4 linked regions of the Marichromatium purpuratum 984 genome follow. The protein of the gene in region 3 binds, or shares a complex with, the protein of the main gene of each other region. Links are inferred from orthologs where the notes say so. Each region holds a gene or a part of one and is shown on either strand. Other genes may lie near its edges. The genes, in order: holB, dnaN, dnaX and holA.

Region 1 (5,319 bases), 630 kb from region 3 along the record:
GCTCTACACCCCGGCGCTCGATCAGGCCGGTATCATCGGCACGGTGCGCGAACTGGCGCGCGAGCTGGCTGCCGAGGCCGGCATCGGCTGCGCGGTGCGACGCCTGTGTGTCGATGACCTCGAGCGCGCCCGCGCGCTCTTTCTCACCAACGCGGTGATCGGTGTCTGGCCGGTGGCCAGGCTCGAGGCACGGTGCCTCGACCTCGACGATCAGCCCTGGGATCTCTTGCACGCGGTGCGGGCCGCCGCGCACACGCCTGGATGACGACTCATCGAATGACCCTGCTGCGAATCCTCCTGATCCTGCTCATCGCCCTGGGCGCGCTCGGCGCCGGGGTCTGGGTCGACTACCAGCGTTTCGAGAAGACGCCGATCGCACTCGATCGCGAATCCATCGTCTTCGACATCCCGGTCGGCAGCTCGCTCGGCCAGATCGCCGAGCGACTGACCGAGCGCGGCGCCATCCCGCATCCTTACTACTTCATCGCGTTGGCCTACCGGCGTGGCGACCAGGCACGCATCAAGGCCGGCGAGTACACCCTCACCGCAGCGATGACACCGGTCGAGGTGCTCGATCACCTGGTGCGCGGCAAGGTGGTCCAGTATCCGATCACCCTGGTCAATGGCTGGACCTTCCGTCGTGCGGTCGAGGCGATCGACGCCCATCCGCACTTCGGCGGCGAGGGGCTGGCCGCGCTCAGCGACGCCGAGCTGATGGCCCGGCTCGGCCATCCCGGCGAGCACCCGGAGGGGCGCTTCTTCCCCGACACCTATGCCTTCCCCCGCGGCACCACCGGGATCGACGTCCTGCGTCGTGCGATGCAGCGGATGAAGCTGGTGCTCGCCGAGGAGTGGGCCGGTCGCGCCGAGAACCTGCCCGTCGAGACCCCCTACGAGGCGCTGATCCTCGCCTCCATCGTCGAGAAGGAGACCGCCGCGACCCATGAGCGGGCCAAGATCGCCGGGGTCTTCGTGCGACGGCTGCGCATGGGGATGCGGCTGCAGACCGATCCGACCGTCATCTACGGCATGGGTGAGCGCTATGAGGGCGACATCCGCCGCTCCGACCTGCGCGAGGCGACCGCCTACAACACCTATGTGATCGACGGCCTGCCGCCGACGCCGATCTCGTTGCCCGGTCGCGGCACCATCCATGCGGTGTTGCACCCGGCCGACGGCGACGCCCTGTTCTTCGTCTCCAAGGGCGACGGCACCCACAAGTTCTCGGCCACCTATGCCGAGCACAAGCGCGCGGTGCGTCGCTATATCCTGGGAAAATAGATGTCTGCACCAACCGAAGCTGGCCGTTTCATCACCCTCGAGGGCATCGAGGGCGCGGGCAAGAGCACCCAGGTCGAGCGTCTCGCCGGGGCGCTGCGTGCCCAGGGGCGGCGCGTCATCACCACCCGTGAGCCGGGTGGGGCGCCGATCGCCGAGCACATCCGCGAACTGTTGCTCGACCCCGAGCACGGCGCCATGTGCGAGAGCGCCGAGCTGCTGCTGATGTTCGCCGCCCGCGCTGAACATCTCGACAAGACCATTCGCCCGGCCCTCGAGGCCGGGGTGTGGGTGATCTGCGATCGCTTCACCGACGCCACCTACGCCTATCAGGGCGGTGGTCGCGGGCTCGACGTCGCCCCCATCGCCACCCTCGAGCGGCTGGTGCAGGGTGCGCTGCGCCCCGATCTGACCCTGGTGTTCGATCTGCCGCCGGCGCAGGGACTGGCGCGTGCCCGCGCCCGTGCCGGTGCGGCCGATCGCTTCGAGCGCGAGACTCTGCGTTTCTTCGAGGCCGTGCGCTCGGTCTATCTGACACGAGCGGCGACCATGCCGGAGCGTTATCGGGTGATCGATGCCGCCGCGCCGCTGGCGTCGGTCAGCGCCGAGATCGAGCGTCTCGCCGTGGAGCTGCACGAGACGCTCGGGGCCGGACGATGAGCCAGGTGCGCGATCGACTGCCGCCCTGGCTCGCCGTGCCCTGGGCGCGGCTGCTGCAGGCGCGCGCCGCCGATCGGCTGCCGCACGCGCTGCTGCTGAGCGGACCGGCCGGGGTCGGCAAGCGTGCTCTGCTCGAACGCTTTGCCCGCGCGCTGCTCTGCGCCGCGCCCGACGCCGAAGGACAGGCCTGCGGGCGCTGTGCGGAGTGTGTGCTGCTCGCCGCCGGCAATCATCCGGATCTGGTGCGTGTCGGTCCCGACCCCGAGAGCAAGTCCGGTGACATCCCGATCGCCGCGATCCGTACTCTCTGCGCCGGCGAGGCGCTGACCCCGAGCCGCGTCGAACGGCGGGTAGTGCTGATCGATCCTGCCGATCATCTCAACGCCGCGGCGGCCAACGCGCTCCTCAAGACCCTGGAGGAGCCGGTCGGGCGCACCCTGCTGTGTTTGGTCGCCGAGCACCCGGAGCGGCTGCCGGCGCCCATCCGCAGCCGCTGTCAGCAACTGCGTATCGCGTTGCCTGCGGAGGCCGAGGCGCTCGCCTGGCTGCGTGGTCGTCTGCCCGATGAGCAGGCCGCGCTGGCGTTGCGTCTGGCCCACGGCGCGCCGCTGGCCGCGCTCGACCGGCTCGACCCCGAGCGCCTGGAGGCGCGCGCGCAGCGGCTCCAGGGGTTCATCGCCCTGGCCCGGGGGGAGCGCGCGCCGCTCGCAGAGGCGGCGGCTTGGAACAAGCTCGGCGCCGCGTTACTCTTGGAGTGGATGGCCGGCTGGCTCTGCGATCTGCTGCGGCTGGGTGCGAGCGCGACGCCGCCCCGGCTCGACAACCCCGATCAGCGCGAGGCGCTCGCTGCGCTCGCCTCACGGCTCGATCCGGTGGCCGCGCATCGCTTCTTCAGGCGAGTGCTCGAGGCCCGCACCCAGTGCGAGGGCAGCGTCAACGTCCAGCTGCTGCTGGAGTCGCTGGCCATCGAATGGCGTGAGCTGGCCGTATCCGGTCGAGCCGCGTCGGCGTGATCTCGCGTGGCGTCCGCACGCATCCACACCCGAGGATCCCGATCGATGAGTTCACCGACCAACTCGCTGGGCGCGCTGGGTGGCCAGCAGCGTATCCTCAACTTCGCCATCCGCGACAAGAGCGCGCTCTACGCCTCCTACATGCCCTACATCAAGAACGGCGGGTTGTTCATCCCCACCACCAAGCGTTATCAGCTCGACGACGAGATCTTTCTGTTGCTGCAGCTGATGGAGGAGACCGACCGCATCCCGGTGGCCGGTCGGGTGGTGTGGATCACCCCGCCCGGCGCCGAGGGCAACCGCTCGGTCGGCGTCGGGGTGCAGTTCAGCGATCAGGACAAGGGCGCGGCGCGGCGCAAGATCGAAGACTATCTGGCGGGCATGCTCAACTCCGAGCGTCCCACCCACACCATGTAGGCTGTTTTTGATGCTGGTTGATTCACACTGCCACCTCGATCGGGTGGACCTCACCCCTCATGGCGGCGATTTCGCCGCGCTGATCGCGGCGACCCGCGCCGCGGGCGTCACCCACCTGATGAGCATCGGCATCGACCTGGAGCACTATTCGGCGATGCGCGCGCTGATCGAGCCCTATCCCGAGGTTTTCTGCTCGGTCGGCGTCCACCCCAACGAGAACGAGGGCGAGGACCCCGACGTGGCGCGCCTGCTCGCGCTCGCCGACGATCCGCGGGTGCGCGCCATCGGCGAGACCGGGCTCGATTACTATCGTGGCGCCGAAGACGCCGAGCGCCAGCAGCGCCGTTTCCGCACCCACATCGCCGCCGCGCGCGCCTGCGCCAAGCCGCTGGTGATCCACACCCGTCAGGCCCGCGCCGATACCCTGCAAATCCTGGAGCAGGCGGGCGCGGGCGAGGTCGGCGGCGTGGTGCACTGCTTCACCGAGGACTGGGAGACGGCACGCCGCGCCCTCGAACTCGGCTTCCACATCGGCTTTTCCGGGATCGTCACCTTCAAGAACGCCGCCGAGCTGCGCGAGGTCGCCCGCCAGGTCCCGGACGAGCGCCTGCTGATCGAGACCGACGCCCCCTATCTCGCTCCGGTGCCGCATCGCGGCAAGTCCAACCAGCCGGCCTGGGTCGCCCACGTGGCCGAGTGCCTGGCCGAGGTGCGCGGCTCGACCCCGGAGGCGATCGCCGCACTGACCCGCGACAACGCACTGCGTCTGTTCGACCTGCCCGGCTGAGTCCTCACTTGCCCTTCTTGCCCGCGGTTGCGCCCTCGGCTGGCTGCGGGCGACGCTCGCCGCAGGGCAGATAACCCGCCGGCGGTGGCTGCTCGCCCTCGAGCGCCTCGGTCAGGGCCGCGCAGATGGTGCGCAGCACCTTGACCCGGGCATAGGGTTTGTCGTTGCCCTCGACCAGGGTCCAGGCGGCGTGGCGAGTGCTGGTGCGCACCACCATCTCGTTGATCGCCTCCTTGTACTGCGGCCACTTCTCACGGTTGCGCCAGTCCTCGTCGGTGATCTTGTAGCGCTTGTAGGGGACGTTCTCGCGGTCCTTGAAGCGCTTGAGCTGCTCGTCCTGGCTGATGTGCAGCCAGAACTTCAGCAGGATCACCCCGCTGTCGACCAGCTGCTCCTCGAAGCGGTTGATCTCGGAGTAGGCGCGGCGCCACTCGGCGTCGGTGGCAAAGCCCTCGACGCGCTCGACCAGCACCCGCCCGTACCAGGAGCGGTCGTAGAGGGTGATATGGCCGGCGCGCGGGATCTGGCGCCAGAAGCGCCACAGATAGTGGTGCGCCTTCTCCTCGTCGCTCGGTGCCGCCACCGGGATGGCGCGATAGAGCCGGGCGTCGATGGCGTTGGTGATGCGACGGATGGCACCGCCCTTGCCGCCGGCGTCCACCCCCTCGAACACCAGCACCGTCGAGCGCTTCTGACTGTAGGCGCGCCAGGCCAGCTCGTTGATCTCGTTCTGCAGCCGCTTGAGTTCGGCCTTGTAGGGATCGCGCTCGAGCGCGAGCGAGAGATCGAGTTGATCGAGCAGGGTGATCCGTGCCTGCTCGCCGACCGGCAGCTCCGGGCTGCCGATGCCCGAGACCTGCTCGTCGGCGGGCCCGGCGGCGGCCAGGCGCGAGCGCATCGCATGGAGCAGGGTCTTGCCGACGGTGAGATCGCGATAGCGGCGGTTGCCGGCCTCGATCAGGTACCAGGGCGAGACGCCGCGATCGGTGTGCATGATCACCCGCTCGGCGACCTCCTCGAAGGCGGCGTACTGCTCGGAGAACTTGCTCTTGTCCGGGAGCATCTTCCAGCGGCTCTTGTCGTCGCGCGAAAGCTCCTTGAGCCGCGCCTTCTGGTCGGACTCCGACATGTGGAACCAGAACTTCACGATCAGCGTGCCGTCCT
Region 2 (5,212 bases), 1.0 Mb from region 3 along the record:
GTGACCGCCAGCTCAGCGCCAATCTCAATCCCGACTTCACCTTCGACAGTTTCGTCGAGGGCAAGTCCAACCAGCTCGCTCGCGCCGCCTCCTTCCAGGTCGGTCAGAACCCGGGAACGGCCTACAACCCGCTGTTCATCTATGGTGGAGTGGGGCTGGGCAAGACCCACCTGATGCATGCGGTGGGCAACATGGTGCTCGCCTCCAACCCCAATGCCCGGGTCGCCTACCTGCACTCCGAGCGCTTCGTCGCGGAGATGATCAAGGCGCTGCAACACAATCGCATCGACGAGTTCAAGCGCACCTACCGCTCGGTCAACGCGCTGCTGATCGACGATGTCCAGTTCTTCGCCGGCAAAGAACGCTCGCAGGAGGAGTTCTTCCACACCTTCAACGCACTGTTCGAGTCTCGTCAACAGATCGTGTTATCCAGCGACCGTTTCCCCAAGGAAGTGGTGGGACTCGAAGAACGCCTGCGTTCACGTTTCGGTTGGGGGCTGACGGTCTCGATCGAGCCACCAGACCTCGAGACCAGCGTCGCCATCCTCCACAGCAAGGCCAGTCTGCTCGGCGTCGACCTGCCCGAGGACGTCGCCTTCTTCGTCGGTCGCCGGATCCGCTCGAATATCCGTGAACTCGAGGGCGCGCTGCGCCGACTGGTGGCTAACGCCCAATTCACCGGCAAACCGATCACTCTCGACTTCGCCAAGCACGCGCTGCGCGACATGCTCGCGGCGCAGGACAAGCAGGTCAGCATCGAGAACATCCAGAAAACCGTGGCCGAATACTTCAAGCTGCGCGCCTCGGACATGCTCTCGGCCAAGCGCAGTCGCTCGATCGCCCGACCGCGCCAGATCGCCATGGCCCTGGCCAAGGACCTGACCAAGCACAGTCTTCCCGAGATCGGCAACGCCTTTGGCGGGCGCGATCACACCACCGTGCTGCACGCCACGCGCAAGATCAAGAGCCTGCGCGAGAGCGACGCCGGGGTCGAGGAGGACTACAGGAATCTGCTGCGAATCCTGACCTCCTGAGTCACGCACGGGTCCAGGATCGCGCCGTTCGGTGCTCGCACCCATCACATGCGACATCGCAATCGCCCATTCACGATTTTTAGGAGACATTCATGGAATTCGTCGTTAACCGCGAGATCTTGTTGCCGGCGCTGGGGAAGGTGATCGGCGTCGTCGAGCGCCGTCAGACACTGCCGATCCTCGGCAACTTCCGACTGGTGGCTCGCGAGGGCGAACTCACCATCCTCGGCACCGACCTCGAGGTCGAGGTCCAGACCCGCTGCGAGGCGGCGGTCCAGGAAGTCGGCGAGACCACGGTCCCGGCACGCAAGCTGGTCGACATCTGTCGTAACCTCGGCGAGGGCACCGACATCCGCTTCCGTATCAGCGACGAGCGCTGCGTGGTCACCGCCGGGCGTGGGCGCTTCTCGCTCGGCGTGCTGCCGGCGGTCGACTTCCCGGTGATGGAGCAGGAGCAGGGCGGGGTCGAGTTCGGACTCGACGAGGCCGGTTTCAAGCGGGTGCTGGAGAAGACCGCCTTCGCCATGGCCCAGCAGGACGTGCGCTATTACCTCAACGGTCTGTTGATCGAGTTCGATGCCAAGGGACTGACCGCGGTGGCCACCGACGGTCATCGTCTGGCCAAGTTCAACACCGATCTCGGGGTCGCCGCGGTCGACGGGCGCCAGGTCATCCTGCCGAGCAAGACGGTGCTCGAACTGCGCCGCCAGCTCGGTAACTCCAACGACCCGGTCTCAGTGGTCCTGGGCGAGAAGAGCATCCGTCTGGTGATCGGCGACATGATGATGACCTCGAAGCTGGTCGACGGTCGCTACCCCGATTACGAGCGGGTCATCCCGCAACAGCTCGCCAAGTCGGCAGTGATCGACAAGGAGCCGCTCAAGCGCGCGCTCTCGCGCACCGCCATCCTCTCCAACGAAAAGTATCGCGGCGTGCGTCTGGCTTTCGACAATGGACTGCTCAAGCTCCAGGCCCACAACCCGGAGCAGGAAGAGGCCGAGGAGGAGGTCGAGATCGAGTACCAGGGCGAATTCACCGCGATCGGCTTCAACGTCTCCTACCTCACCGATCTGCTCGGCGTGCTCGATGGCAGCGAGGTCGAGGTCAGCTTCCAGGACGGCAACAGCAGTTCGGTGTGGCGGGGCAGGGGCGCGGAGGCCGAAACCTACGTGGTGATGCCGATGCGCCTCTAGTCGCATCCTGACGAGATGCCCGAGTCCAGCCCTGTCTGTCCGTTGCGCACGCTGCGGGTGGTCCATCTGCGGCGCTGCCGTGAGGTCGCGCTGGAGACCGCAGCCCCCGTGGTGGTGATCACCGGCGGCAACGGTGCGGGCAAGACCACGCTGCTCGAGGCGGTCTATCTGCTTGCCCGCGGGCGCAGCTTCCGTGGCCGTAAGGCCGGCCCGATGACCACCCGCGGCGAGCGCGGCACCCTGGTCGAGGGGCGTTGCGAGGCCGATGCGCCGAACGGACGCCTGCTGCGTTATCGGCGCGATCATCATGGTCGCGAGCACAGCCTCGACGGTCTGCCCTGGCCGCCAGCGGGTGACGATCGTCCACTGCGCATCAAGCTGATCGGTGAGAACGCCCAGTCGCTGCTCGAAGGCGACCCGACGCTGCGCCGGACCTTCCTCGACTGGAACCTGTTCCACGTGGAACCTCGACTCGGCGCGCTCAGACGAGAACTCTCACGGGTCCAACAACAACGCAACGCCGCGCTGCGGCGCGGTGGTGGGCGAGAACTCGCGGTCTGGGATCGAGGGTTGAGTGAACTGGGTGAGCGTATCGACGGCCAGCGTCAGGTGTTCTTCGCGCACTGGCGAACGCGCTTCCACGAACTCGCCGCGACCTTTCCCTTCCTCGACGGGGCCGATCTGGTGTTCGCTCGGGGCTGGCCGGCGCAACAGTCGCTGGCCGAGGCCATCACCACCGCCCGGCGTGCAGAACTCAGTCGTGGACATACCCTGATCGGTCCCGGTCGAGCCGAGTTCCAGCTGGTGCGCGACGGCGCCCGACTCGCGCTCTCACGCGGCCAGGCCAAGGTCGTGGTCTGTCTGTTGCAGCTCGCCGCCGAGCAGGTCCATCGCGACCAGGGACTCGCGCCGGCACTCTGGCTGCTCGACGACATCGAGGCCGAACTCGACACTCACACCTTGGAGCGACTCTGGGGACTGCTCGGCCAACGCGACGGCCAGTGCATCCTCAGCCGGGTTGCGACCTCCCCGGACCCAGGCCCCTGCACCCGCCCCAACGCCACCCGAGTGTTTCACGTGGAACACGGAGCCGTGACCTCAAGCGCCGGGCATTGATCGGATGCGCGTGTTCCACGTGAAACGGGGGATCGCCGAACGGCTCCCGACCCCGGACACCGCTTGCTCCACGTGAAACCATCGGCGCGCAAGGCAGGGGACTGACAGGGATGTTTCACGTGAAACCCAGCCAGGGGCATGTACCCGACGATCGTTGCACAACGCCCAAGCAGGGCGGCATCCCGTATAATCAAGGGATGAGACGACCGCTCTGGACCCTCGCAGCGCGCGTGGCGTGTCGGCATCGGCCGCTCACCGTCGACGCGGGGCACGCCCCTCGTCCCGTGCAGGCTCTCGCCCCCCCGGGGCCACGCCAGATCATGACACCCGGAGGTCCGCACGGAGGACGCCCAGTGCGTTTCAGCACGACGCCCCAGAACACGACGCTCGGCTCGAACACCGAACCGCGTATCCCTCGATCCTTTGCCCTTTGCCCCCCGGGCATCGAACGACAGGATCTCACTCATCGCTCGAAGCAGATCACATGACGTACGATTCCTCCAACATCAAGGTACTCCGCGGATTGGACGCTGTCCGCAAGCGTCCGGGTATGTACATCGGCGACACCGACGACGGCACCGGTCTTCACCACATGGTGTTCGAGGTGGTCGACAACTCCATCGACGAGGCACTCGCCGGTCATTGCTCGAGCATCAGCGTGACCCTGCATGCCGACGGTTCGGTCTCGGTACTCGATGACGGACGCGGTATCCCCGTCGACATCCACGAGGAAGAGCAACGCTCGGCCGCCGAGGTCATCCTCACCGTGCTCCACGCCGGCGGTAAGTTCGACGACAACTCCTACAAGGTCTCCGGCGGCCTGCACGGGGTCGGCGTCTCGGTGGTCAATGCGCTCTCGGAGTGGCTCAGGCTGCGCATCCAGCGCGGCGGGCACATCTATGAGCAGGAATACCGCATGGGCGAACCCATGTACCCGCTCAAGCGTATCGGCGACACCGAGCAGACCGGCACCGAGATCCGTTTCCAGCCCTCACCCGAGATCTTCACCAGCCTCGATTTCCACTACGACATCATGGCTCGTCGGCTGCGCGAACTCTCCTTCCTCAACTCGGGAGTGCGCATCACCCTCAGCGAAGAGGCGACGGGACGCAGCGATCACTTCGAGTACCAGGGCGGCATCCGCGCCTTCGTCGAGCACCTCAACAGCAACAAGGAACCGATCCACCCGACGGTGATGCACTTCAGCGCCGAGCGCCAGGACATCTCCGTCGAACTGGCGATCCAGTGGAACAGTGGGTATCAGGAGACCATCTTCTGCTACACCAACACCATTCCGCAGCGCGACGGCGGCACCCACCTCGCGGGGCTGCGCGCCGCACTCACCCGCACCCTCAACAGCTATATCGAGCAAGAGGCGCTGGACCGCAGCCAGAAGGTGCGCGCCATCGGCGACGACGCCCGCGAAGGCCTCACCGCGGTGCTCTCGGTGAAGGTGCCGGACCCCAAGTTCTCCTCGCAGACCAAAGACAAGCTGGTCTCCTCGGAGGTCAAGTCGGTGGTCGAGTCGCTGGTCGCCGAACAGCTCGGTATCTTCCTCGAGGAGACCCCGAACGAGGCCAAGGCGATCGCCAACAAGATGCTCGAGGCGGCGCGCGCGCGTGACGCCGCGCGCAAGGCGCGCGAGATGACGCGGCGCAAGGGCGTGCTCGACATCGCCGGGCTTCCCGGAAAACTCGCCGACTGTCAGGAGAAGGATCCGGCGCTCTCCGAACTCTATCTGGTCGAGGGAGACTCGGCCGGTGGCTCGGCCAAGCAGGGGCGTGATCGCAGCTTCCAGGCGATCCTCCCGCTCAAGGGCAAGATCCTCAACGTCGAGAAGGCGCGCTTCGACAAGATGCTCTCCTCGGC
Region 3 (5,175 bases):
GTTCTCGGCGCACGACCACCAGGGGTAGCCGCAATCGAGTTCACCGTTGAATGTGCCGACCTCGCTGAGACACCAGCGATAGTCGCGGAAGGCCTCGGTATGGCCGGCCTCGCAGTCGCGATAGTCGGCGCGGGCGTGCTCGCGACAATGCGCGCGGGCGCTGTCGCACTGGCCGATACAGGCGGCGATGGCGAGCTGACGGGGCAGGGGCTGGTCCTTCAGCAGCGGGTCGCTGCAGGCGCCGAGCAGGCTCAGCGCCAGGGCCAGCACGACACCACGTCGCGATCGACGAAAGGGATGCGGTGACGATTGGCGCAGTCTCATCGGGAGGCTCCGGGGATGTGACGGTCGCGCCTCGACCCTGGCGCGGTTGCGGTCACTGTAGCGGCAATCGCGCCCCGGTGCATCCGCATGACATACAATGGGCGCTCGGGGGCCGCGCCTGACCGCGGTCGGTCGAGGGTCGAGGCGGGCGCGCGCCGCGCCGCCGTCGCCGAGGGAGAACGCCATGTCCAGAATCGTCGTGCCCGTTGTGTTGCTCGGTCTGCTTGCGGGGTGTGCGCTGATCCCGCCGCAGCGTCTCGGCGGGATCGCCGTCGAGGTGCCGCCGGAGGAGTACGGCAGGCGGCTGTGCGAGCACCTCGAGATCGAGGTCTATGCCACCTGTGTCAGCCAGGTGATCGACAATCTCGACCGTCCCCGTCCCGAGGTGCCCTCGCCGGGTCGTTCGACCTCGGGGCCGGTGGTGGCGGTGGTCGACGGCGAGGTATTCAGCGGCGACTATCGCTCGACCCTGTTCACCGGCGAACTGAATCTGACCAGCCCGAAGACCCGCTGTCGCGGTGGTTACAGCGCCTTCTCCGGCGATCCGGCCGCGATCTACGAATTCCACTGCGAGGACGGGCGCAGCGGCTGGGCGGATCTGGTGCGCGATCTCAGCGGTCGCAACGGTATCGGCCGACTCGCCTTCAGCGACGGCGCCGCCGGTCAGCTGGTGTTCGGTCACGCCCCGTTGGGCAGCGCCGAGCCCTATCCCTATCTGCCCTGATCGGGGCCGCGCAGACGCTCGGTCAGGCGCAGCATCTCGCGCTCCATCTCCAGGTTCTCGAACGGGCGCAGCGTTGGGAGCTGACGCTCCATCAGTGCCTCGAGCAGGCGCTGGCTGGCACGCACCAGCCCCACCAGCTCGCCCGAGAGGCTGACCGTCTGATAGGTGTTCCAGGCGGTGGCGATGTCGCCGGCGAGCTGCGCGCGCGCGGTGCGAATCTGGCGTGCCTGGTCCTCGAGATAACCCCGATAGACCGCCGCCGCCTCGCCGGTGACGCGCTGCGCCTCGAGGTTGGCCTCGAGCAGCGCGGCGCGCTCGGGGTTCTGCGCCTTGAGCGTGCGGGTCTCGGCGGCGAGCGTGCGGGCGCGCTCGGCGATGGCGTCGATGCGCGGCAGGTAGTCGTCCTCGATCTGGTGCTCGATACGGCGGTGGAGGTGCTCCAGGGTCTGCAGCAGCACCACGTAGAGTCCGTAGTAGCGACGCGCGCTCTCCAGATCCTCGCCACTCTCGGCGACCAGCGCCTCGAGCTGTTCGGTGAGGGTGCGGACGTTGTCGAAGAGGATGCCGAGTTCGACGACGTTGTCGCCGACCACGGTCGAGAGCAGGAAGCGGACCTGCTCGTCATCGATGTCCAGCCCCATGGCACGCAGCTCGGCGGCGAAGCCGCGCTCGATCGCGGCGATCTCGGCCTCGACTTCGGTGATCTCGCGCTGGTCGCGGGCGATCGCCGCGGCGTGGTCGGCGCGGGTCTTGAGCAGGGTCGATTGTTCGGGGGCGGTGAGCTGCTGCTGTCTGGACTCGGCGATCTGGGCGCGCAGCTCGACGATACGGGCGTTGAGCTCGCGGATACGCGCACGCTGGGCGAGCGCTGGCGAGACCGAGAGCAGCGCGACGGCGCGATCGAGCAGGGCGTCGATCTCGGCCTGGTTGGAGTTGCGGTCGGGACCGAACCAGGCGCGCTCGGGCAGCGTCGCCTGGCGCTCGGTGAGGGTCAGCGCCTCCTCCAGCTCGGGGCGCGCCCGCTCCCAGGCGCGACCGAGGTCGGCGCCGTCGTCGCCGAGTAGTCGCCGGGCGTCGGCCGCAGCCTGATCGGCGAGCTCGCGCGAACGTTGCCACCACGCGGCGGCGGTGCTCTGAGCGCGCTCCCAGGCATCGGTGTCGGGCTCCTGCGCTAGGCTCGGCGCGGGCAGGGCGAGTGCGAACAGCAGTGGGGTCAGCGAGATCGGGCGCATGGCGGTCGGGGTCGGGCGGTTGCGGAACTCGTCCCACTCTAGCAGCGCCGCGCGCGCTTGCCGAGGCCAGCTATCAGCCGCCAGCCGCCAGCCGCCAGCCTCCAGGGCTGTAAGCTGATAGCTGTCGGCTGGTAGCTGGTAGCTGGTAGCTGGTAGCTGGTAGCTGGTAGCTGGCTCCCGGTTTGTCTTCCGTGGCGCACTTTGTTAATCTCTCGCGCTCTTGTCGTCATCGTCTGATGGTTGCAAGAGCGTTATGGTGACCCGTGTCGGTCCCCTCGCAACGTGAGATCGTGAACCCGGTCAGGCCCGGAAGGGAGCAGCCGCAGCGGTTGAAGCGTGTGCCGGGGTGTGGCTGGCGCGGGTTGCCGCCCCAGATTCCGCGCTGACGCCGGCCTCGGTCCGCGACGCCAGACGCCACCCTTAGGAAGCTCCCCGCGCTCGCCCGCGTGCGCGCCCTGCAACAGAGTTTCGACCGATTCGAGTCGCGCATGTCCTACCAGGTGCTCGCCCGTAAGTGGCGCCCCAAGTCGTTCGACGATATGGTCGGCCAGCAGCATGTGGTGAGGGCGCTCGCCAATGCGCTCGATCGCGGCCAGCTGCATCACGCCTATCTGTTCACCGGTACCCGCGGGGTCGGCAAGACCACCCTGGCGCGCATCCTCGCCAAGTCGCTCAACTGTGAGCAGGGCGTGAGCGCACATCCCTGTGGTCAGTGCGCGACCTGTCGCGAGGTCGATGCCGGGCGCTTCGTCGATCTGATCGAGGTCGACGCGGCCTCGCGCACCAAGGTCGACCAGACCCGTGAACTGCTCGACAACGTCCCCTATGCCCCGGCGCACGGTCGCTACAAGGTGTATCTCATCGATGAGGTGCACATGTTTTCGGCGCACAGCTTCAATGCCCTGTTGAAGACGCTCGAGGAGCCGCCGCCGCACGTCAAGTTCCTGCTCGCCACCACCGATCCGCAGCGTCTGCCGGTGACCGTGCTCTCGCGCTGTCTGCAGTTCAACCTGCGCCGTCTGCTGCCCGACGAGATCGGCGCGCACCTGCGTCATGTGCTCGAGACCGAGGGGCTGGCGTTCGAGTCCCCGGCGCTGGCCCAGCTCGCGCGCGCCGCCGATGGCAGCATGCGTGACGCGCTGAGCCTGCTCGATCAGGCGATCGCCTTCGGCGGCGGTCAGCTGGTCGAGGCCGAGGTGCGCGCCATGCTCGGCACCCTCGACGGCGAGGTGGTGCTGGCGCTGGTCGAGGCGTTGGCCAGCGGCGACGGTGCCGCGCTGCTCGCCGAGGTCGAGCGCGTCGCCGCGCTCACCCCCGATTACGCCGAGTTGCTGCGCGAGCTGATCGCGCTGCTGCATCGTCTGGCGCTGGTTCAGCAGGTGCCGCGGCTGCTTGCCGCCGACGATCCCGATGGGGACCGTCTCGGCGCCCTCGCCGCGCGCCTCTCGCCCGAGGACGTGCAGCTCTACTACCAGGTTGCGTTGACCGGGCAGGGCGATCTCGCCCTCGCGCCGGATCCGCGCGCCGGACTCGAGATGGTGCTGCTGCGCGCGCTCGCCTTCCGCCCCGCCTCGCCCGCCGGGCAGCCCGACGGCGCACCCGCTGCGCGTCGGCCTCCCGATCCGCGTCCCGCCCCCCCGGCCGCACCCCGTCAGAGTGCGCCAGCGCCGAGCCGTGGCCCGAACGCCTCTGGTACGCCACCCTGGGAGGTTGCCGCCCCGGCGCCGCTCCCGGCTCCCGAGCCATCGGCGCCTGCGTCCGTTGCGGCGGTGCCTGCTGCGCCCTCGCCGGACAGTGCGCCCGCCGCTGGTGTGCCGCCTTGGGAGGTCGCCGACCCGAGTCCGATCTCCGAGCCGTCGGCGCCAGCGCCCGCTGTATCATCGCCGCGCGCGCCTGTCACCGCCCCCCGTCCCGACCTCCGCTCCCCGGCGCAGTGGCAGCAGCTCGTCGCCGGGCTGCGGGTGCGTGGGATCGCCGGCGAGCTGGCGCACAACTGTGGTTTTCTCGACTGGGCCGATGGCCGCCTGCTGCTGAGTCTGGACCCGGCGGTCGAGCATTTGCGTGTGCCTACGGCCGAGAGCCGTTTGCGCGAGGCGCTCGAGGGCGCGCTCGGCGAGCCGGTGCGCCTCGAGTTCCAGATTGCCCGCCCCGAACAGGAGACACTCGCTCAGCGTCGCGTGCGTGAGGCCGAGGCGCGCCAGCGCGCGGCCGAGGAGACGATGTACGCCGACCCGGTGGCCGAGCGGATGCGCGAGCAGCTCGCCGCCGACTGGGTCCCGGGCAGCATCGAGCCGCAGGGCTGAGTCACGCGCATGCCGGGCGCTGGCCGTTGTGATGCCTCCCCGCGTCCGCTCGAGCCATGTATCCTTGCGTCCGGCACGCGACGCGTGCGCCACTGCGAGCGTCGCGTCATGCGTTGTCCCCGCCGGGGGCGCGATGTCCCCAATCACCCGTCAACGAGGTAGATCCAAGATGAAAGCTGGACTCGGTGGCCTGCTCAAGCAGGCGCAGAAGATGCAGGAAGAGATGCAGCAGGCGCAGGCACGCCTGGCCGAGGAGGAGGTGACCGGCGAGGCCGGTGGCGGTATGGTCAAGGTGACCATGAACGGCAAGTACCAGACCAAGCGTGTCGAGATCGATCCCTCGCTGCTCGGCGACGACAAGGAGATGCTCGAGGACCTGATCTCGGCGGCGATCAACGACGCCACCCAGCGTGTCGCCGAGAAGATGAAGGAGACCATGTCGTCGGTGACCGCCGGCATGCCGCTGCCTCCGGGCATGAAGTTCCCCTTCTGAGTCCGTTGGTCGAGCGCGCATGAGCGAGCGGGCCCTGCTCGATCAGCTGATCGATGCGTTGCGCTGTCTGCCCGGGGTCGGGCCGAAGTCGGCGCAGCG
Region 4 (5,103 bases), 850 kb from region 3 along the record:
TCGTGCCGGTGCGCGACGACAAGGGGCGGGTGGTCTCGGCGGTGCTCGAGGCCGACGGCGAGCCGGTGACCTACGGCGGCATCGAGAAGATGTCGAAATCGAAGAACAACGGTGTCGATCCGCAGACGCTCACCGAGCGCTACGGCGCCGACACGGTGCGGCTCTACACCATGTTCACCTCGCCGCCGGACCAGTCGCTGGAGTGGAACGACGAGGGTGTCGAGGGTGCCTTCCGCTTCATCAAGCGGCTGTGGGCGTTGGCCGCCGCTGAGGCCGAGACGATCCGCGCCGGTGCCGCGCCGGCCGACCTCGACGAGGCGGCCAAGGCCGCGCGTCTGGAGATCCACGGCGCACTCAAGAAGGCCCTGTTCGACTATCAGCGCAACCAGTTCAACACCGTGGTGTCGGGCTGCATGAGCATGGTCAACACCCTCTATCGGCTGGAGTCGGCGGCGCGCGCGCAGGTGCTGCGCGAGGGCGTGAGCATCGTGCTGCGGCTGCTCGGCCCGATCGCGCCGCACGTCACCCACCATCTGTGGCGCGACCTCGGCTTCGGCGACGACATCCTCGCCGCGCCCTGGCCCGAGGTCGACGAGTCGGCGCTGGTGCAGGACTGCATCGAATACGTGGTGCAGGTCAACGGCAAGGTGCGCGCCAAGATCAAGGTCGCGGCCGACGCCGACAAGGTGGCGATCGAGGCCGCCGCGCTGGCCGACGAGCACGCACGCAAGTTCATCGGCGACAAGACCGTGCGCAAGGTGATCGTGGTACCGAAGAAGCTGGTCAACATCGTCGCCTGAGGTGCGCCCCTCCTCGGGGCCGCTCCCGGCGAGGGGTGTCGCGAGACGCGAGAGACGGAGTGAGCAACGAATGAGCCGATCGATGCCCGGTGGCCGGGGTCCGTGGATGGTGCTGCTGACGGCGGTGCTGCTGGCGCTCGCCGGCTGTGGCTTCCAGCTGCGCGGCAGCGTCGAGATCCCGCCGACGCTCAACCCGCTCTATATCCAGGCCGATGCCGGCTCGCCGGTGCGGCGCGCCCTGCTCGATCTGCTCGCGGGCAGCGACGTCGAGGTGACCCGCAACGCCACCGAGGCGCGGATGGTGTTGCGCATCCTCGCCGAGACCAGCTCCTCGCGGGTCGCCGCGGTCGATATCAACGGCAAGACCCTGGCCTACGAGCTGCACTACATGGTGCAGTTCGACGCCCTCGGCGAGGCTGGGGTGCAGCTGGTCGCGCCGCAGGGTCTGGATCTGGTGCGCACCTTCGACAACCCCGACGTCGAAGTCCTCGGCAAGCGGCTCGAGCAGGACTTGATCTTCGAGGACTTCGCCACCGAGGCCGCCGATCGTATCCTCACCCGGTTGCGCGTGGCGCTGCGCTGAGCGCCGCTGGCGCGGCGGCATCACCCGGCCCGCCGGTCGCGTCGGTGCCGACCTTGCGTGCTCCCCGGCGCGCGCCCTGCCTTGACGCCGGCGCGCGCTGCTCCCTTGTTCGGACCCCTGGTACATCATGCGTCTGCGTTTCAATCAACTCCAGGCCCAGCTCGCGCGCGGACTCGCGCCGGTCTATCTGCTCTGCGGCGAGGAGCCCTTCCAGCTCGACGAGGCCGCGCGGCTGATCCGTGCCGCGGCGCGCAAGGCCGGGTTCGCCGAGCGCGAGGTGCTCGACCAGGACGGCGGCTTCGACTGGAACGCGCTCGGCGCGGCGGCCGATGCGCTGTCGCTGTTCTCCACCCGCAAGCTCATCGAGCTGCGCCTGGGTGGGGCGCGCATCGGCAAGGAAGGCGGCGCGGCGGTGCGTGAGTACTGCGCCCGGCCCTGTGCCGACAACCTGTTGCTGATCCTCGCCCCCGGGCTCGAGCGCAAGGAGCTGAAGGCGCGCTGGGTCGGCGCGGTCGAGGAATGCGGCGCGGTGCTGCAGGTGTGGCCGCTGAAGGGGCGCGAGCTGGAGCAGTGGGTCGAGCAACGGCTGCGCGGGGTCGGCTTCGCGCCCGCCGACGGGGTCGCCGCGCTGCTCGCCGAGCGCGCCGAGGGCAACCTGCTGGCCGCCTCCCAGGAGATCGAGAAGCTGCGCCTGCTCGGCGAGCCGGGCCCGCTCGGGCTCGACGACCTGCTCGGCACCCTTGCCGACAGCGCCCGTTTCGATCTCTTCGCCCTCACCGACGCCGCGCTCGTCGGCGATCGCGCCCGGGTGCAGCGGATCATCGCGGTGCTGCGCGCCGAGGGCAGCGCCGAGAGCCTGGTACTCTGGGTGCTCGCGCGCGAGCTGCGAATGCTCGCCGAGGCCGCCGAGGCCGTCGCCCGGCAACAGTCCCCGGCGAAGGTGCTGGCCGCCCACCGGGTGCCCAGGCCACGGATGCCGGTGGTCGAGCGCGCGTTGCGTGGACGCTCGTCGGGTCAGCTCCACGGTCTGTTGCGGCGCTGCGCCGAGGCCGATCTGGCGATCAAGGGGCTTGCTCCGGGCGATCCCTGGCAGCGCCTGGCCGCGATCGCCGACGATCTCGCTCGGGGCGACGCGCACTGAACGCCTTTTCCATCCATCGAAGGTCATCGACATGAGCGAATCCAGCATCCACGACATCGACGCCTACATGAGTGATCTCGGCGTGCGCGCCCGCGCCGCCGCCCGCGCCCTGGCGCGTGCCACCACCGCCGAGAAGAACCGCGCCCTGCTCGCCATCGCCACGCGGCTCGATGCCGCGCGCGACCAGCTCGCCGCGGCCAACGGTCGCGACCTCGAGGCCGGCGCCGCCAAGGGGCTCGATGCCGCGCTGCTCGATCGGCTCGAACTGACCCCGGCGCGGATCGACGCGATGATCGAGGGGCTGCGCCAGATCGCCGCGCTGCCCGATCCGATCGGTGCCATCACCGATCTCGACTATCGTCCCTCCGGCATCCAGGTCGGGCGCATGCGGGTGCCGCTCGGCGTCGTCGGCATCATCTACGAGTCGCGTCCCAACGTCACCGCCGACGCCGCCGCGCTCTGTCTCAAGTCGGGCAATGCCACGGTGTTGCGCGGCGGCTCCGAGGCCTTCGCCTCCAACCAGGCGATCGCCGGCTGCATCCACGCCGGGCTGGAGGAGGTCGGGCTGCCGGCCGACGCGGTGCAGGTGATCGCCACCACCGACCGCGCCGCGGTCGGGGCGATGATCACCATGCCCGAGTCGATCGACGTCATCATCCCGCGCGGTGGCCGCGGGCTGATCGAGCGCATCAGCCGCGAGGCGCGGGTGCCGGTGATCAAACACCTCGACGGCATCTGTCACGTCTACATCGACGCCCACGCCGATCTCGACAAGGCCTTCGCCATCGCGCTCAACGCCAAGACCCAGCGCTACGGCACCTGCAACACCATGGAGACCCTGCTGGTCGACACCGCCGTCGCCGGGCAGATCCTGCCGCGCCTGGGCGCGGCCTTCGCCGAGCGCGGGGTGGAGCTGCGCGGCTGCGCGCGCACCCGCGAGCAGCTGCCCGCGGCGCTGCCCGCCAGCGAGGCCGACTGGGATACCGAATATCTGGCGCCGATCCTCTCGATCCGGGTGGTCGACGGTCTCGACGCGGCGATGGACCACATCGCCCGGCACAGCTCGGCGCACACCGAGTCGATCGTCACCGAGGACTATGGTCGCGCGCGTCGCTTCCTCCGCGAGGTCGACTCCAGCTCGGTGATGGTCAACGCCTCGACGCGCTTTGCCGACGGCTTCGAGTACGGGCTCGGTGCCGAGATCGGCATCAGCACCGACAAGTTCCACGCCCGTGGCCCGGTCGGGCTGGAGGGGCTGACCTCGCTCAAGTTCGTGGTGCTTGGCGACGGTCAGGTGCGCGGCTGAACGGCGTGACCCGGTCGCGCGGCGCGACCGGGCGATCGATCGGCTGAGCGGACACGACGCGGCCGCCCCGGTGGACCGGGGCGGCCGCGTGTCGTCAGGGCCTCAGTTGTAGGGGTTGGCCCGGTTGATGAAGTCCTGATAGGCCTCGGTGTCGTAGGTATGGGGCGGCAGCTGGGTGGCGAACCAGGTGAAGTTGTAGGGGCTGGTGTAGGCCCCTTCGGGGGTCTCGACCACGCCGCCGAAGACCGAGCAGCCGCAGAGCGCGGTGGTCTTGTAGTAGGAGCCGGAGGCGCCGTCCAGGACGCACCCGGTCTCGATGCCGGGGACACACTCGTCGACCGTCTCGTTGCGACAGGTCAGGCCAGCGCTGCAGCTTGCGCTGTCGACCGGGACGTAGCAGCTGTTGCCGTTGCTCGGGTCGCATGGACCACAAGTATCGCCATGTCCTCCCGGCATATTGTCGGAGACGAAGTTGTAGTTTTCACAAGGTGCGGTGAACAGTCGTTTGTGACTGACCCGGACGAAGTAATAGCCCGGCTGGTCGAGCCCGAGCAGGAAGGTCTCGGGGTCGACGGCATCGCCGTCCGAGTCGGTGTTCTTGGTGTTGAACGACAGCAACGGGACCACCGAGGTCCGCGGGACGCCGTTCACGATCTGGGTGGCGGTGGCCATGTTATAGACCTCCATCTGCCAGTCGCCGAGACCGCAGCCCTCGCGCTCGCAGAAGGTCACCGAGATCAGCTCGTTGCCCTGGCTGTAATAGACGAACCAGTCCTCCTCCCCCTGGCCCCAGGTGTAGGTGGCGTCCGGGTCTTCCCCATCGCTCGGTGGGACGGTGTCGTTGAAGCTCAGGTTGACCACGCCGTACATGGTGACGCTGGTCGCCAGCGGATCGGAGATGTTCGGGAAGTCGTTGGGCTCGGTCTCGACGTCGTGGAAGCCGACGACGTAGTTGGGGGTGCCGAGGCCCGAGTCCTGCAGCGAGACGGCGAGCTGGTAGGCGCTGTAGACCTTGGCGCTGTCGTAGGGTTGCACCACCACGTAGTAGCTGCCGACCAGCCCGAGGGTGGCGCGGTAGACGATGGTGTCTCCGGCGACGCCGCCGGAGCCGACCACCCCGGTGTCGAACTCGGCGAAGACGTTGCCGGCGGCGTCGCGGATGGTCACCTTCCAGCCCGAGGGGTCGGGTGAGCCGGGGGTGGAGAAGTTGACGATGATGTTCTGGTTGGGGCTGGTGGTCTGGGTGTAGTACCAGTCCTGGTCCTGCGGGCCG

What was found.
Region 1: the proteins of dnaX (region 3) and holB are in contact, whole or in part, in a cryo-EM structure (PDB 8GIZ), measured with the Escherichia coli proteins. The link is inferred for Marichromatium purpuratum 984 from one-to-one orthologs.
Region 2: the proteins of dnaX (region 3) and dnaN are in contact, whole or in part, in a cryo-EM structure (PDB 8GIZ), measured with the Escherichia coli proteins. The link is inferred for Marichromatium purpuratum 984 from one-to-one orthologs.
Region 4: the proteins of dnaX (region 3) and holA are in contact, whole or in part, in a cryo-EM structure (PDB 8GIZ), measured with the Escherichia coli proteins. The link is inferred for Marichromatium purpuratum 984 from one-to-one orthologs.

The regions. Positions count from the first base shown.
Region 1 is NZ_CP007031.1:1,675,647-1,680,965, forward strand. Bases 944-3,942 are described here. They hold holB (DNA polymerase III subunit delta'), read left to right. Parts: upstream 944-1,934; coding sequence 1,935-2,951; downstream 2,952-3,942. Other genes in these bases: mltG (endolytic transglycosylase MltG), read left to right, coding at 944-1,281; tmk (dTMP kinase), read left to right, coding at 1,282-1,938; MARPU_RS07590 (PilZ domain-containing protein), read left to right, coding at 2,997-3,368; MARPU_RS07595 (TatD family hydrolase), read left to right, coding at 3,379-3,942. Outside these bases: pabC (aminodeoxychorismate lyase), read left to right, coding at 1-265; more of mltG, read left to right, coding at 277-943; more of MARPU_RS07595, read left to right, coding at 3,943-4,155; pap (polyphosphate:AMP phosphotransferase), read right to left, coding at 4,160-5,319. UniProt on the Escherichia coli protein: Part of the beta sliding clamp loading complex, which hydrolyzes ATP to load the beta clamp onto primed DNA to form the DNA replication pre-initiation complex.
Region 2 is NZ_CP007031.1:530-5,741, forward strand. The notes cover bases 285-3,176. They hold dnaN (DNA polymerase III subunit beta), read left to right. Parts: upstream 285-1,126; coding sequence 1,127-2,227; downstream 2,228-3,176. Other genes in these bases: dnaA (chromosomal replication initiator protein DnaA), read left to right, coding at 285-1,034; recF (DNA replication/repair protein RecF), read left to right, coding at 2,243-3,176. Also shown: more of dnaA, read left to right, coding at 1-284; more of recF, read left to right, coding at 3,177-3,343; gyrB (DNA topoisomerase (ATP-hydrolyzing) subunit B), read left to right, coding at 3,828-5,212. UniProt on the Escherichia coli protein: Confers DNA tethering and processivity to DNA polymerases and other proteins. Acts as a clamp, forming a ring around DNA (a reaction catalyzed by the clamp-loading complex) which diffuses in an ATP-independent manner freely and bidirectionally along dsDNA.
Region 3 is NZ_CP007031.1:1,044,255-1,049,429, forward strand. What follows is about bases 2,321-5,175. They hold dnaX (DNA polymerase III subunit gamma/tau), read left to right. Parts: upstream 2,321-2,768; coding sequence 2,769-4,583; downstream 4,584-5,175. Other genes in these bases: MARPU_RS04795 (YbaB/EbfC family nucleoid-associated protein), read left to right, coding at 4,753-5,076; recR (recombination mediator RecR), read left to right, coding at 5,096-5,175. Also shown: MARPU_RS04775 (hypothetical protein), read right to left, coding at 1-324; MARPU_RS04780 (hypothetical protein), read left to right, coding at 509-1,048; MARPU_RS04785 (coiled-coil domain-containing protein), read right to left, coding at 1,036-2,280. UniProt on the Escherichia coli protein: Part of the beta sliding clamp loading complex, which hydrolyzes ATP to load the beta clamp onto primed DNA to form the DNA replication pre-initiation complex.
Region 4 is NZ_CP007031.1:194,662-199,764, forward strand. Bases 735-3,517 are described here. They hold holA (DNA polymerase III subunit delta), read left to right. Parts: upstream 735-1,510; coding sequence 1,511-2,524; downstream 2,525-3,517. Other genes in these bases: leuS (leucine--tRNA ligase), read left to right, coding at 735-800; MARPU_RS00890 (LPS-assembly lipoprotein LptE), read left to right, coding at 871-1,383; MARPU_RS00900 (glutamate-5-semialdehyde dehydrogenase), read left to right, coding at 2,556-3,517. Also shown: more of leuS, read left to right, coding at 1-734; more of MARPU_RS00900, read left to right, coding at 3,518-3,830; MARPU_RS00905 (hypothetical protein), read right to left, coding at 3,933-5,103. UniProt on the Escherichia coli protein: Part of the beta sliding clamp loading complex, which hydrolyzes ATP to load the beta clamp onto primed DNA to form the DNA replication pre-initiation complex.